2 regions of the Arthrobacter sp. 10L430 genome follow, and region 2 is predicted to be linked to the other one. Evidence: riboswitches for the same ligand, from Rfam matches in the RefSeq annotation. Region 2 holds a riboswitch; the other holds the start of a gene.
The links. A riboswitch is a leader RNA that binds a small molecule or an ion and turns the genes downstream of it on or off. The one in region 2 is predicted to bind glycine.
Positions count from the first base shown of each region.

Region 1: it holds a riboswitch for glycine, as region 2 does, so the genes downstream of both, gcvP (aminomethyl-transferring glycine dehydrogenase) here and gcvP (aminomethyl-transferring glycine dehydrogenase) in region 2, are expected to answer to the same signal.

Region 1 covers NZ_JBFTJD010000019.1:6,315-13,523, reverse strand. The annotation lists gene AC1DDG_RS15640 (SDR family oxidoreductase) at 1-288, shown strand, start outside; gene AC1DDG_RS15635 (alcohol dehydrogenase catalytic domain-containing protein) at 359-1,396, shown strand; gene AC1DDG_RS15630 (oxidoreductase) at 1,440-2,270, shown strand; gene AC1DDG_RS15625 (DUF6221 family protein) at 2,309-2,701, opposite strand; gene AC1DDG_RS15620 (arsenate reductase/protein-tyrosine-phosphatase family protein) at 2,753-3,754, opposite strand; gene AC1DDG_RS15615 (alpha/beta fold hydrolase) at 3,925-4,710, shown strand; glycine riboswitch at 4,897-4,994, shown strand; glycine riboswitch at 4,996-5,101, shown strand; gene gcvP (aminomethyl-transferring glycine dehydrogenase) at 5,154-7,209, shown strand, end outside.
Region 2 covers NZ_JBFTJD010000029.1:9,783-16,991, forward strand. The annotation lists gene AC1DDG_RS18860 (agmatine deiminase family protein) at 1-128, opposite strand, end outside; gene AC1DDG_RS18865 (nitrilase-related carbon-nitrogen hydrolase) at 125-1,192, opposite strand; gene AC1DDG_RS18870 (Dps family protein) at 1,404-1,883, shown strand; gene AC1DDG_RS18875 (ArsR/SmtB family transcription factor) at 2,017-2,385, shown strand; gene AC1DDG_RS18880 (SRPBCC family protein) at 2,382-2,840, shown strand; gene AC1DDG_RS18885 (MFS transporter) at 2,882-4,456, opposite strand; gene AC1DDG_RS18890 (TetR/AcrR family transcriptional regulator) at 4,524-5,063, shown strand; glycine riboswitch at 5,187-5,285, shown strand; gene gcvP (aminomethyl-transferring glycine dehydrogenase) at 5,483-7,209, shown strand, end outside.

The DNA of each region.
Region 1 (7,209 bases), on a different contig from region 2:
CTGCTCCAGGGCGACACCCGTCAGGCCGGGGACTCCAGCGACGGCGTCATTGCCCGGCGCCAGATTGCCCAGGTCCTGGTCCGCAGCCTCAACTCACCGGGCGCGGAGCGCAAAACCTTCGAGCTCGTTGCAACCGCTGGCACCGCGCCCGCGGACTTCGAGGCCCTGTTCGCCCCCCTCGCAGCGGATCCCACCGGCGGACTCGACGGCGTGCACGATCAGCCGAACATGCCGCTGGACGGCGAGCAGCAACACGTGCGTGAGGAGCTGCGCGTACTCACGCGCTGACGCCCTGCCCCCTGGCGGTCCCAGCACCGCCCGCCCCAGCTCCGATTCTGGAGAAACGAAAGGAAACACAATGCGAGCAACCATCATGTACGCAGCCGGAGACGTGCGCGTGGAGAACGTGCCCGACCCCGTCATCCAGGATCCGACCGACGCGATCGTGCGCATCGTGAATTCGTGTATCTGCGGATCGGACCTGCATCCCTACCACGGCATGCCTGCCTCCGAGCAGGGTAGCCCGATGGGGCACGAGTTCATCGGCGTCGTCGAGGAGACGGGCAGGGACGTGTCCAGGCTGAAGAAGGGCGACTTCGTCATCGCCCCGTTCGCCTGGTCCGACGGGACCTGCGATTTCTGCCGCGAGGGCCTGCAGACCTCCTGCCGCCACGGCGGGTTCTGGGCCGCCGGCGGCATCGGCGGCGCCCAGGCCGAAGCCATCCGCGTCCCGTTCGCTGACGGCACGCTGGTCAAGGCACCGGTCGACGAGGATTCCGCGCTGCTGCCCTCCCTGCTGACCCTCTCCGATGTGTACGGCACCGGCTACCACGCCGCCATTAAGGCCGGAGTGAACGAGCGGACAACCGTCACGGTCATCGGTGACGGCGCTGTCGGCCTGATGGCGGTGCTGTCGGCCAAGCAACTGGGTGCCGAGCAGATTATTCTGATGGGCCGGCACAAGGCCCGCACCGACCTGGGCATCGAATACGGGGCCACCGACGTCGTCGCCGAGCGCGGCGAGGAAGGCATTGCCAGGGTCCGTGAGCTAGCCGGTGGCGACGGCACCCATACGGTGCTCGAGTGCGTAGGACACCGGCCGGCGTACGACCAGGCACTCGGCGTGATCCGTCCGGGCGGTGTCATCAGCCGCGTCGGCGTGCCGCAGTACGAGGATGCCCCGATCGGATTCGGCAGCATGTTCGGCCCGAACGTCACCCTCACCGGCGGCCCGGCCCCCGTCCGCGCCTACATTGAAGCCCTGCTGCCCGGTGTCCTCGACGGCACCGTGAACCCTGGCAAGGTCTTCGACCGCAGCATCAGCCTCGACGACGTGCCCGACGGCTACCGCGCCATGGACAACCGCGAATCCCTCAAGGTCCTCGTCCGCCCCTAGCGCACGTCGCCCCCACTGCTATCCCCCACGAAAGGAAGACCTCATGGCTACATGGCTCATCACAGGATGCTCGACCGGACTCGGCCGGGCTGTCGCTCAGGCAGTGCTCGCCCACGGCGACAACGCGGTCGTCACAGCACGGAACGTCACCACGGTTGACGATCTCGCGGCCGCCTTCCCCGACACGGCACTGGCCCTGCCCCTCGACGTCACCGACCGGGCACAGATCAGCTCGGTGGTGCAGCAGGCCCGGACGCGCTTCGGGGGCATCGACGTGCTCATTAACAATGCCGGCTACGGCTACCGCGCCGCGGTGGAGGAAGCGGACGACGCCGACATTCGGCAACTGTTCGACACTAACGTTTTCGGCGCAGTGGACATGATCAAAGCGGTCCTCCCGGACATGCGCGCGAAAAGGGCTGGGTCCATCCTGAACATCTCCTCCATCGGAGCGCGCATCTCACCGGCCGGCTCCGGATACTACTCGGCAACAAAGTCGGCCCTGGAGGGCCTGTCCGGATCCCTGCACAAGGAACTGCAGCCGCTGGGCATCAAGGTCACCGTCATCGAGCCCGGCGCGTTCCGCACGGACTTCGCCGGCCGCTCACTCACGCAGTCAGCGACGGCGATCGAGGACTACGCAGAGACGGCCGGGAAACGGCGCAAGGAGAACGACACGATCCACGGCACCCAGCCGGGCGACCCAGCCAAGGCGGCAGAAGCGATCCTGGCGGTCGTCAACAGTGCGAACCCGCCGTCGCTGATAGTGCTCGGCAAAGACGCTTTCGACGCATTTGCCGCCGTAGCCCAGGCAGAGCGCGCCGAGCTTGACCAATGGCGGGACCTCAGCCTCAGCACAGGCGTCGAGGGCTGAGGTACGGGCTGCGGCGGGTCAGCTACGTAAACCGCAGCTCAGAGTTCGATGGCCCAGCCTTCTTGGTAGTCACGGTGGTCTCTGTAGGGGGCTGCCATACACATCAGGACGTATTCGCTGGTGCCGTCGACTTCGCTGCGGATGTCGGTGACGAGCGGGACGTTGGCCAGCATCTGTCGTTTCGCGGCGCATTCAGCGAGGATGCGGCCGGGGTTGAACCATGCGATGTAGACCCGGTCTGTGGCTTTGCATTCGAGGTGACCGGGTGCGTGGTCGGCGCGAGCGTCGAGCACGATTCGTTCGTTGGCGGAGTAGAGGGCTGCGGTGTCGCTCCCGGGTCTACCAAACCATTCCCAGGGCGCAGGTGAGGCGGCCAGCGCGATGGCTTCGTCTTCGGCGATCCGGGCTTCGAGGAAGGCGATGATGTCCATGCCCCAATCCTGCCATCCTGCGGGCACCATTTCTGATGCCCATCACGCCCGTTATCCGCCGGCGGGTTGGAACAATTCGACCACGTTGCCGGACGGATCTTCCCTCAGGATCTGCTGACCGCCCGGACCCTTGACGATGTCGTTCCGGAACGCGAGGCCCGCAGCGCGAAGCCGGTCCACTTCGGCCGCGATATCGCTCACGATCAGGTGGATGCGGTTCCATCCCCCCGGGGCAGGCACCGTGCCATCCGGCATTGACCGCCCTGCCGAGCTGGTTGGCCCGCTCAGCAGGAGCCGCAGCCGGCCGCGTACGACGTCGGCGAATGCCGGTGCGGCCCTCATCCTGAGTGTGAATCCGAGGTGCTTTGTGTAGAAGTCGATTGCCGCGTCGACGTCGTCCACCATGTATCGGACGCTGACCATGTCCGTAAGGTCGCTGGGCATGTCTAGATCCTCTGAACTCGTTTGGGAGTACTCGATTGCGTAAAGCAGGAACTGGATTCGCGTGTTCAGTTCGTCCGCCGTGCGGACGAACACCGGGTAATTGTCCTGGTCGGCAGCCCCTTCGGCCGCCGGGTCGGGGATGCTCCAGTGCACCCTCGCAGGCGGCCCCGGGAAATCGGGGCATACCTCCCGTACGCGGTCGCAAAGGCTGATCACATAGTCGAACCGGTGCTCTGCGAACTCACTCAGATGCTTGGAGCGGGCGCCGCTAATGTCAATGCCGCGCTCACGCATCACGCGTACGGCGTTGGGGTGCAGGTCCTTGGGGTGACTGCCCGCACTGACGGCTTCGATTTGGGAGCCGCCGAGGCTGGCCAAGATCGCCTCGGCCATCTGGGATCGGGCGCTGTTTCCCGTACACAGGAACAACACACGAACGCGTGGCTGAACCGGCTGAAGGCCAGGACCGCCCGCGGGCGGTGTCAGCACAGCGGGAACCAGCCGTAGGCCGGGGTGAAGCGCCGCACCGGCTTCGGCGAGCCGTTCGCGATACAAAGCCAGGTTGAGGCTGCAGTACGTGTCACGTCCGTCGGCCGAGCTGCGCCGCATGGTCAATCAATATATTTTGATTGATTTGCACCGATTTGATGCCGGCCGGTAGGCGCTATGGGGAGAGGCACCAAACGCAGGACGACGACGGTAGGACATCCCGCCGTCGTCCACTTTGCATGCGGTTCTGAGCCCTGTTCGTCGGAAGCGCCCCGGGGTTACGATGCCGTGTGACCTTCACCCACGGCTACGCGGACAACGACGGCCTTCTCATGTACTACGAGGTCCACGGCCGGGTGGTGCCCGGCCAGCCGCCGCTGCTCCTCATCCCGGGAGGCGGCTCCACCATCGGCACCAACTTCAGCGAACTCATCCCGCTGCTGGCCGAACAGCGCCAGGTGATTGCCGTTGAGGAGGAGGGCCATGGCCGCACCCAGCCGACCCGCCGCCCCCTCACCGCCGGGAACTCCGCCGGCGACATCCTCGCCGTTTTGGAGCAGCTCAACGTGGAAACCGTGGATGTGCTGGGATTCAGCGCCGGCGGCCACACCGCCATCGCGCTGGCACTAGGGCATCCCGCCGCGGTCCGGCGCCTCATCGCCGCCTCTACGTTTGTGAGCCGCGATGCCGTGCCGGACGAGTTCTGGGACGGCATGGCGAAGGCCACCCTGGACGACATGCCCGACACCTACAAGGATGCCGACCGCAGTCTCAATCCCGAACCGGGCCACCTGGAGCGACTCTTCGAACTGGACAGCCGGCGCATCCTGGACTTCGCCGGCTGGTCCGACGACGAGCTGCGCACCATCAAAGCCTCCACGCTGGTGGTGAGCGCAGACCGCGACGTTGCCACTGCCGAGCACGCCGCGAGGATTGCCAGCGTCATCCCGGGCGCCCGCCTGCTGGTCATCCCCGGTGGCCACGGCGATTACCTCGGGGAGCTGGCGGCCAGTGCCGGGGACCTCCGGACGATGCATGCCACAGTCCCGTTCCTGCTGCGGTTCCTCGACGACTGAGTCTTGTTGTAGGGGAGCGGCACCCAAAGCAAGCGGACGACGGCGGAACGTCCCGCCGTCGTCCGCTTTGCTGCCCTGCTGGCGGCTTTCTCGAGGCTGCAAAAGGACTCATTTGACGTATATTTTGCATCCAGGCCGGAGAGCAGATAATGTGTGAGCCGTGTCACCCACCAGTGGCACGGCTTATGATCTGCGGCGGGAGAGTCCTGCCGGTACGTTCAGCAGGCGCCGTAGGAGCAAATCCTCCCCAGGAATCTCTCAGGCCCACGTACCGCCGCGGCAAGGCAACTCTGGAAAGCAGTCCGGGAAACCGGGCTCACCGACGGTGCAAGTGGCGCCTGCTAACAGCAGGCAAAGCGGAAACTCTCAGGTCCAATACAGAGCGGGGAGGAACCCGAATCATCGTGGCACTCCAGTGCCACCTGAATTATGGAGTTCCTCACATGACGATCCAGTCGTCCCCGTCCACATTCGCAGACCGCCACATCGGCGCCCGCCGCCAAACAGACATCGACACCATGCTCAAGGCTGTCGGCTACGACAGCGTGGATGGCCTCGTCGACACTGCAGTCCCCGATTCCATCCGCCAGGAAAAGCCTCTCAGCCTGGACAGCGCCCTCAGCGAAGTTGAAGTGCTCGCCGGGCTGCGCAAGCTGGCTTCCAAGAATAAGACGGCCGTGCAGATGATCGGCCAGGGCTACTACGACACCGTCACGCCGCCGGTCATCCGCCGCAACATCCTCGAAGCCCCGGCCTGGTACACGGCCTACACGCCGTACCAGCCGGAAATCTCCCAGGGCCGGCTCGAGGCGCTGCTGAACTTCCAGACCATGGTCCAGGACTTGACGGCACTGCCGGTCGCCAACGCGTCCCTGCTGGACGAGGCCACCGCCGTCGCCGAAGCCGTGTTGCTGATGCGCCGCGCCAACAAGAACAAGACGGCCCGCGACGGCAAGACCGTTATCGACGCCGACTGCCTGCCGCAGACCATCGCCATCGTGCAGGGCCGCGCCGAAGCACTTGGTTTCGAGGTGGAGGTTGCCGACCTGTCCCAGGGCCTGCCCGACGGTGACATCAACGGGGTCGTACTCCAGCAGCCCGGGGTTTCCGGCCGGGTGTGGAACCAGTCCGGTGTGATTGCAGAGGCGAAGGAACGGGGCGCGCTGGTCACCGTGGCAGCCGACCTTCTGGCCCTGACGCTGATTACCCCTCCCGGTGAGCAGGGCGCCGACATCGCCGTCGGCTCCACGCAGCGACTGGGCGTCCCGCTGTTCTTCGGCGGCCCGCACGCGGCCTACATGGCGGTGCGCGAAGGCATGGAACGCACGCTGCCTGGCCGTATAGTCGGCGTCTCCAAGGACAACGCCGGCGTCCCCGCCTACCGCCTGGCCCTGCAGACGCGCGAGCAGCATATCCGCCGCGAAAAGGCCACCTCCAACATCTGCACCGCGCAGGCCCTGCTGGCCATCGTCTCCTCGATGTATGCCGTCTACCACGGCCCCGACGGCCTGAAGGCGATTGCCGAGACCGTCCACAACAACGCCAGGGCCCTCGCCGCCACGTTGAAGGTCGCTGGCCGGGAACTGGTCAGTGAATCCTTCTTCGACACCGTCACGGTCCGCGTGCCCGGCAAGGCCCGGAAGGTCATTACCGCTGCCGAGGCCCGGGGCATCAACCTGCGCTTTATCGATGCGGACACGGTTGGCGTGTCAGTCGATGAGACGACGACGGCGGAGGTCCTCTCCGCGGTGGTCGTCGCCTTTGGCGCCGGTCCGGTGGTGGCGGCCAAGGGTTTCGAACTGCCCGAGACTGTGCTGCGTTCTTCCGATTTCCTGCAGCACCCGGTGTTTAACACCCACCGCTCCGAGACCCAACTGCTGCGCTACATCCGCAAGCTCTCGGACCGGGACCTCGCCCTGGACCGCACCATGATCCCGCTGGGCTCGTGCACCATGAAGCTGAACGCCACCGCCGAGATGGAGGCCATCTCCTGGCCGGAGTTCGCCTCCATCCACCCGTTCGCCCCGGATTCCCAGACCGAAGGCTGGCGGGAACTGATCGGCGGCCTGGAAGCCGACCTCGCCGAAATCACCGGCTACGACCAGGTGTCCATCCAGCCGAACGCCGGTTCCCAGGGCGAGCTTGCGGGCCTGCTGGCAATCCGCGGCTACCACCTCTCCCGCGGCGACGACCAGCGCAACGTGTGCCTGATCCCGGCCTCGGCCCACGGCACCAACGCGGCCTCCGCCGTCCTGGCCGGAATGAAGGTTGTTGTAGTCGCCACGGCGGCCGACGGCACGATCGACCACGCCGACCTCAACGCCAAAATCGAGGCCAACAAGGACGTCCTGTCCGCGATCATGATCACCTACCCGTCCACCCACGGCGTGTACGACGCCGATGTGCGTGAGGTCTGTGACTCGGTGCATGCGGCCGGCGGCCAGGTCTACGTCGACGGCGCCAACCTCAACGCCCTCGTGGGGCTCGCCCAGCCTGGCA
Region 2 (7,209 bases):
GCGGCCCAGACGGAACGCGCGGCGTGCGCCTCTTCGGCTGTGTCGCCCAGGGTGTAGCCGCCCGTGGGGAACGCCATCCAGAGCCGGTCCTGGCGTGCCGTTTCGGCGGGCATGCGCCACGCGCTCATGCGGTCACCTCGGCAGGCGCATAACCACTGATTGAACTGGTCGAAATCGCGGGACCCGCCTCGTCCCCGAACGGTGCATCGTGGCGGACGGGTTCGGTGAGCCGGGCATAGGTGTCCGGGCGGCGGGTGGTCAGGAACGGGAACAGCGTGAGCCAGTCCTGGCGCTGGTCCAGGTCAAGGTCCGCGACGAGAACGGCTGACTCGTTCCGCGGAGCCTGCGCCAGGATGCGGCCGTAGGGGTCGGAGATGAAGGAGGATCCGTAGAAGTTGAGGCTGCCCTCCTGGCCCCAGCGGTTCGGGACCACCATGAACAGGCCGTTGGCGATGCCGTTGCCCACAATCACCTGCTGCCACAGGGGCTGGGTGTCGAACTCCGGGAACAGCGGTTCGGACCCGATGGCCGTCGGATAGACGAGCAGTTCCGCCCCGCCGAGCGAGTACAGCCGGGCCAGTTCGGGGAACCACTCGTCCCAGCAGGTGGGCATGCCGAGGCGTGCGCCGCCGAGTTCGGCAGGCGAGTGGACTTCGTAGGCGTCATCCGCGGGCGGGCCCTGGCGGAAGAACCGGTCCTCGTAGTAGCCGGCGGTGACGGGGATGTGCAGCTTGTGCGTGCGGGCGAGCAGTTCGCCGCCGGGGGACACGAGGACGGAAGTATTCAGTCCCAAGCCGTCGTCCGGGCCGTCGGGGTTGTCCGCCCGCTGGTAGAGCGAGGCGTGGACGCAGATGCCGTGCCTGCGGGCAGCTTCGGCGGCAAAGCGGAAGGTGGGGCCGGTGAGCAGGTCCTCGGCCGCGTCCGAGGGGCGTGGCCTGGTTTGTCCGGCGAGGGACAGATCGTTGTCCGGAATCTGGTCCGCCGGATAGCGGGACAGCGTAAGTTCCGGCAGGAAGACAACTGTGGCGCCGAGGCGGGCTGCGCGCTCGATGCCGTCGTTCAGTTCGGCGCGAAGAGCAGCAGCGTTGCTGTGCCAACGGTGCTGGACGACGCCGATCCGCAGTGCCGGACGCGCGGACGGCACTGTCCGGGCCAGGGAGGAGGGTGAATCGAGGCAGGTGATTTCAATCATGATGACTACTCCAGAGAGACGACCGTCACTAAATGAATGACGTTCATTTAGTATGCACAGCCCGGCGGCGGCTGGCAAGGGTTAATTTGAATAGCATTCATATATGACAGGAATGGTAAGTAAGCTGATCGTGAAATTTTGGGCCTGCTCCTGCCTGCCCTGACCCGGCCTGCGGTAGCGTCGGAGCTACTGGACCACTCGAGGAGGACGAATGAAAGCTTCACCGACACTGACCAACAACATGCAGGCCGTGCTTGCGGACCTGATCGAACTGCACATCCAGGGCAAGCAGGCGCACTGGAACATTGTGGGGACCAACTTTAGGGACCTTCACCTGCAGCTGGACGAGATTGTCGATGCCGCCAGGGCGTTTGCTGACGACATGGCGGAGCGGATGCGCGCCCTGCACGCGCTGCCCGATGGCCGCAGCGAGACGGTGGCCAAGTCCACCAGCCTGGCCCAGTTCCCGGAAGGCCTCATCAACACCAAGGACGCGATCGACCGGATCGTCGCCGCGCTTGAGGCCGCCGTGGGCACCATGCGCAAGGTCCATGACGAGGTGGATGAAGAGGACCCCACCACCGCAGACCTGCTGCACGCCTTCATTGAAAAGCTGGAGCAGTACGCCTGGATGGTGGGTGCCGAGAACATGAAGGCCTCGGCCAGCGTCACACAGCCCGACAGCAAGTAACCGCAGCCTAAAAATCTGAGATCCGCAGGCGGCCGACGCCCGCGGAACCGACAAAACAGCCCCGGAGTTCCTCCGGGGCTGTTTTGTGCTTTGAACCCTTGACTTTCCGGGGTTGCGGAGAATACTTAAGCATGTGCTTAACAATCAGCTGGCGGAGGATTCGGACCTGGATTCCGTGTTCCAGGCGCTCGCCGACCCCACCCGGAGGGCGATCCTTATCCGCCTCTGCGACGGCGCGGCGTCAGTCTCGCAGCTGGCCCGACCGTTTGCCATGAGCCTGCCGGCAATCCTCCAGCACCTGCAGGTCCTGGAGGGCAGTGGCCTGGTCCGCAGCGAAAAGATCGGACGCGTGCGCAGCTGCACCATTGTCCCCGCTGCCGTCCGCCGTGCGGAGGGCTGGCTCAGCTCGCGCCGGACGGCTGAAGAACGCCGCCTCGACCGGCTCGAGTCGTTCCTTGATTCAGATGATCCACCCACAACAACAACCAGGAGTACGCCATGAGCACCCCCATCACGCATGCCAGCTTCACGTTGTCACGCACGCTCAACGCCCCGCCGTCGCGCGTTTTTGAAGCGTTCTCGGATTTCGCCAGCAAGAAGAAGTGGTTTGGCGGCCCGCCGGAGTGGAACCAGGGCGAATCAAGCCTCGAGTTCCGGGAGGGCGGCCGTGAGACGGACGTCGGAGGGCCCGAGGGCGGTTTCGTTTCGACCATGCATGCCCTCTATTACGACATCGTGGATAACGAGCGGATCGTTTATACCTACGAGATGCTGCTGGACGGTCAGCGCACGTCCGTTTCGCTCAGCACGGTGGAGCTTCAGGCTGAGGGCGACGGTACCCTGCTGACGCTGACCGAACAGGGCGCCTACTTCACGGAGGTTGACCAGGTGGCCGGGAGGAAGGAGGGAACCGAAGGCCTGCTCGATGCCTTGCAGGCCTTCGTCGAAGGCCACTGAGCAGCGGCCGCGGCAGGCCGCCGTCGCTCCTCCGCGGTCCCTTAGCGGGCCCTCGGCACCCGGCGGAGAACGACGGCGGAGAGGACTGACGCTCCCGCCATCAGTACCAGCGCGATGGCCGCCGTGATGTGGACGCCCGAGTCGAAGGCCGCCCGGGCGGCCGCGGCGAGGGCCTCGGACAGCGGCGCCGGCAACGTTCCCGCAAGCTCCATGGCCCCCGCCAGGGTTTCCCGGGCCCGGTCCGCGGAGTCTGCCGGCGCCACCTGGGTAACGGCTGCGGGCAGTGCAAGCTGCCTCTGGTACGAGGCGGTCAGGATCGATCCAAGAACGGCCGTTCCGAGCAGTGAGCCCACTTCGTAGCCCGTCTCGGAAATCGCCGCCGCGGCCCCGGATTTCGCGGGCGGCACGGCGCCTAGGATCAGGTCGTTGGAGATTGTTTCGGCGGCACCCACGCCGAGGGCAAGGAGGAGCAGTGCACCAAGCAGCAGGGCCGGTCCGGCGGAGTGGTCGCCAAAAGCCACCAGGGAGTAGCCCGACGCGCTCAGCGACAGGCCGCCGGCCACCACGAACCCGGGCCGAATCTTCCGGACCAGCGGCACCACCAGAAGCCCCGCCACCACGGTGGCCGTCAGTGCGGGCAGCATGGCAGTCCCCGACGCCGAGGGCGACATCCCTTCCAGCAGTTGCAGGTGCTGTGCCAGGAAGAGGATGAAGCCGTTGAAGGAGAACAGCGCCAGCACGTTGGCTGTGATGGCCGTGCTGAACACCCTGTTCCTGAACAGGGACAGGTCCAGCAGCGGGGACGCGAGCCGCTGCTGGCGACGAACGAAGACGAAGCCCATGGCCATGCCAAAGGCAATGATGGACAGGGCCTGTGCGCCCGGGCCTTCGGTGGCCAGTTCCTTGATTCCGTAGACCACGGGCACCATGGTCAGCATTGACAGCAGGATGCTGGGCATGTCCACCCGGCCCGGCCTGGGGTCCCTGGACTCCGGAATGAAGAACGGGCCGAAGATGAGCAGCGGCAGCATGATGGGCACGGCCACGAGCAGGACCGCGCCCCACCAGAACTGCTCCACGAGCCAGCCGCCGAAAATCGGGCCGAGGGCTGCGCCGCCGGAGAAGCCTGCCGCCCAGATTGCGACCGCCAGCCTGCGCCTGTTGGGGTCCGGAAAAATGTTGCGGATGAGCGAGAGCGTGGAGGGCATCAGCATGGCGCCAAAGAAGCCCAGTGCGGCACGGCCGGTAATCAGCCATTCGGCGCTTGGGGCGAACGCCGTGGCGGCCGAGACTCCGGCGAATCCCATGGTGCCAATCAGCAGCAGCCGGCGGCGCCCGATCCTGTCACCCAGGCCTCCCATGGCAACCAGGAGCCCGGCCAGGACCAGGGCGTAGGCGTCCACGATCCACAGCAGCTGCACTCCGGACGTATCCAGGCTCCGCGCGATTGCCGGCAGGGCGAAGGTCAGCGCGGTGTTGTCCACCGCCACGAGGAGGACCGGAAACATGAGCAGACCCAGGGCAAGCCAGTCGCGGGCTCCGCCGTTGGCGGGGGAGGGCTGTGCTGCTGCTTGGGTGGTGGGCTTTTGCTGCTGGAGGTCTGCGGACGCGGTCATAACTTAACTGTACCGTCTGGACGGTACAGTTATCGAACGAATGACCAGAACAGGCATGATGGGAGCCATGGCCAGAAAACCAGTAGCGCGCAGTGCCGTCCTCGACGCCTTTGAATCCCTCCTCATCGAGGTAGGCGAGCGAGCAGCAACCCTGGATGCCGTGGCCGGGCGCGCCGGGGTCTCCAAAGGGGGCCTGCTCTACCACTTCCCGAATAAGGAGGCCCTGATCGGGGTCTTGCTGGACCGCCTGGACGAGCATGCCGAGGCCGATGCCCGGGCCATGGCCACGGCGCCCGAAGGTGCGGCCGCCTACTTCATCAAATCCTCAGTGTGGGCAGACACCCCCCTCGACCGCGTCATTGTGGCGGCAACGCGGCTCGCAGAGGTGGCCCATCAGGAGACCCGGCGGCGTTTCGCCCATATTCAGCAGCGCTGGCTCGATGAGATCGCCAAGGATGTGGGGCCCGGGCTCGCGAAGGCGGTCCTGTACATGGGGGACGGCCTGTATTTCAATGCGATGCTGTCGATCGGGCCGGCCGCGACAGCTGCCGAGACGGCCGCCGACGTCGAGAGCCTGCTTGCCGCGCTGGAGCGGCTCCGGGGCTGACCGGCCGGTGCTGAAAGCGCCGGCGGCAATACCATCCGGCCGCTACGAGACAGTTTGCGGACGCGTTCCGGACATAGGAGAATAGCCTCTGTGGCTGTTGTCACCGCTAACTGAATATGCCTTTGATCTGCGGCGGGAGAGTTCTGCAAGTAGGTACAAGCAGGCGCCGTAGGAGCAAATCCTCCCCAGGAATCTCTCAGGCCCATGTACCGCCGCGGCAAGGCAACTCTGGAAAGTAGCAGGCTGTCCGTCTGGAGTCCCGGGATGATCCCGAACATCAGGACATGCTGTGCTCACCGACGGTGCAAGCGGGGCTGTGCGCAAACCACAGCAACGCGGAAACTCTCAGGTCCAATACAGAGCGGGGAGGAACCCGATCGATGTGGCGTACCCTGCGCCGCCTTAGTTATGGAGTTCCCTTGACTGTCAATTCAGCCTCCACGTCCTTCGTTGACCGGCATATCGGCGCCCGCCGTGAAGCCGACGTCGACGCCATGCTCAAGGCTGTCGGCTACGACACCGTTGATGCTCTGGTTGATACCGCAGTTCCCAACGACATCCGGCAGGATTCCCCGCTGGAGCTTGCCCCGGCCCTGAGCGAAGTTGAAACCCTCGCCGAGCTGCGCAAGCTTGCCGCGAAGAACAAGACGGCCGTGCAGATGATCGGCCAGGGCTACTACGACACCGTGACCCCGCCGGTGATCCGCCGCAACATCCTCGAAGCACCGGCCTGGTACACGGCCTATACGCCGTACCAGCCGGAAATCTCCCAGGGCCGCCTCGAGGCCCTGCTGAACTTCCAGACCATGGTGCAGGACCTCGTGGGGCTGCCCATCGCCAACGCTTCGCTGCTGGACGAAGCAACCGCCGTGGCCGAGGCCGTGCTGATGATGCGCAGGGCCAACAAGAACAAGGCCGCCCACGACGGCAAAACGGTGCTCGACGCCGACTGCCTGCCGCAGACCATCGCCATCGTCAAGGGCCGCGCCGAGGCCCTCGGCTTTGAGGTGGAGGTCGCCGACCTGTCCCAGGGCCTGCCTGACGGCGTCATTAACGGCGTTGTCCTCCAGCAGCCCGGGGTTTCCGGCCGCGTCTTCGACCACTCCGAGGTCATCGCTGCCGCCAAGGAGCGCGGTGCACTGGTGACGGTTGCCGCGGACCTCCTTTCACTGACGCTGATTACCCCTCCGGGCGAGCAGGGTGCGGACATCGCCGTCGGCTCGGCGCAGCGCCTCGGCGTGCCTCTGTTTTACGGCGGACCCCACGCCGCCTACATGGCAGTCCAGAAGGGCCTCGAGCGCTCGATGCCGGGCCGCCTCGTTGGTGTCTCCAAGGACTCTGCAGGAGTTCCGGCCTACCGCCTCGCACTGCAGACCCGGGAGCAGCACATCCGCCGCGAGAAGGCGACGTCCAACATCTGCACCGCGCAGGCCCTGCTGGCCATCGTCGCCTCGATGTACGCCGTGTACCACGGTCCGGACGGGCTGAAGGCGATTGCCGAAACCGCTCACCGCCACGCCAGGACCCTCGCCACCTCGCTGAAGGCTGCCGGGCTGGTCGTCCTCCACAACAGCTTCTTCGACACCGTGACCGTGTCTGTGCCGGGCAAGGCGGCGGACATCATCGCCGCGGCCGAGGCCAGGGGCATCAACCTCCGCAGCATCGACGCGGACACCGTGGGCATCTCCACCGATGAAACGACGACGGCGGCAATTGTCGAGGACGTCCTCGGCGCCTTCGGTGCCACGGCCGTTGAGGCGACGGACGCCTTTTCCCTGGACGCCGCCGTCGAACGCTCGTCCGAGTACCTGCAGCACCCGGTGTTCAACACCCACCGCTCCGAGACCCAGCTGCTGCGCTACGTGCGCCGGCTGTCCGACCGCGACCTCGCGCTGGACCGCACCATGATCCCGCTGGGTTCGTGCACCATGAAGCTGAACGCGACGGCCGAAATGGAAGCGATCTCCTGGCCGGAGTTCGCGTCCATCCACCCGTTTGCCCCGGATTCCCAGACCGAGGGCTGGCGCGAACTGATTGCAGATCTTGAAGCGCAGCTGACCGAGATCACGGGCTATGACCAGGTGTCCATCCAGCCCAACGCCGGTTCCCAGGGCGAGCTCGCGGGCCTGCTGGCCATCCGCGGCTA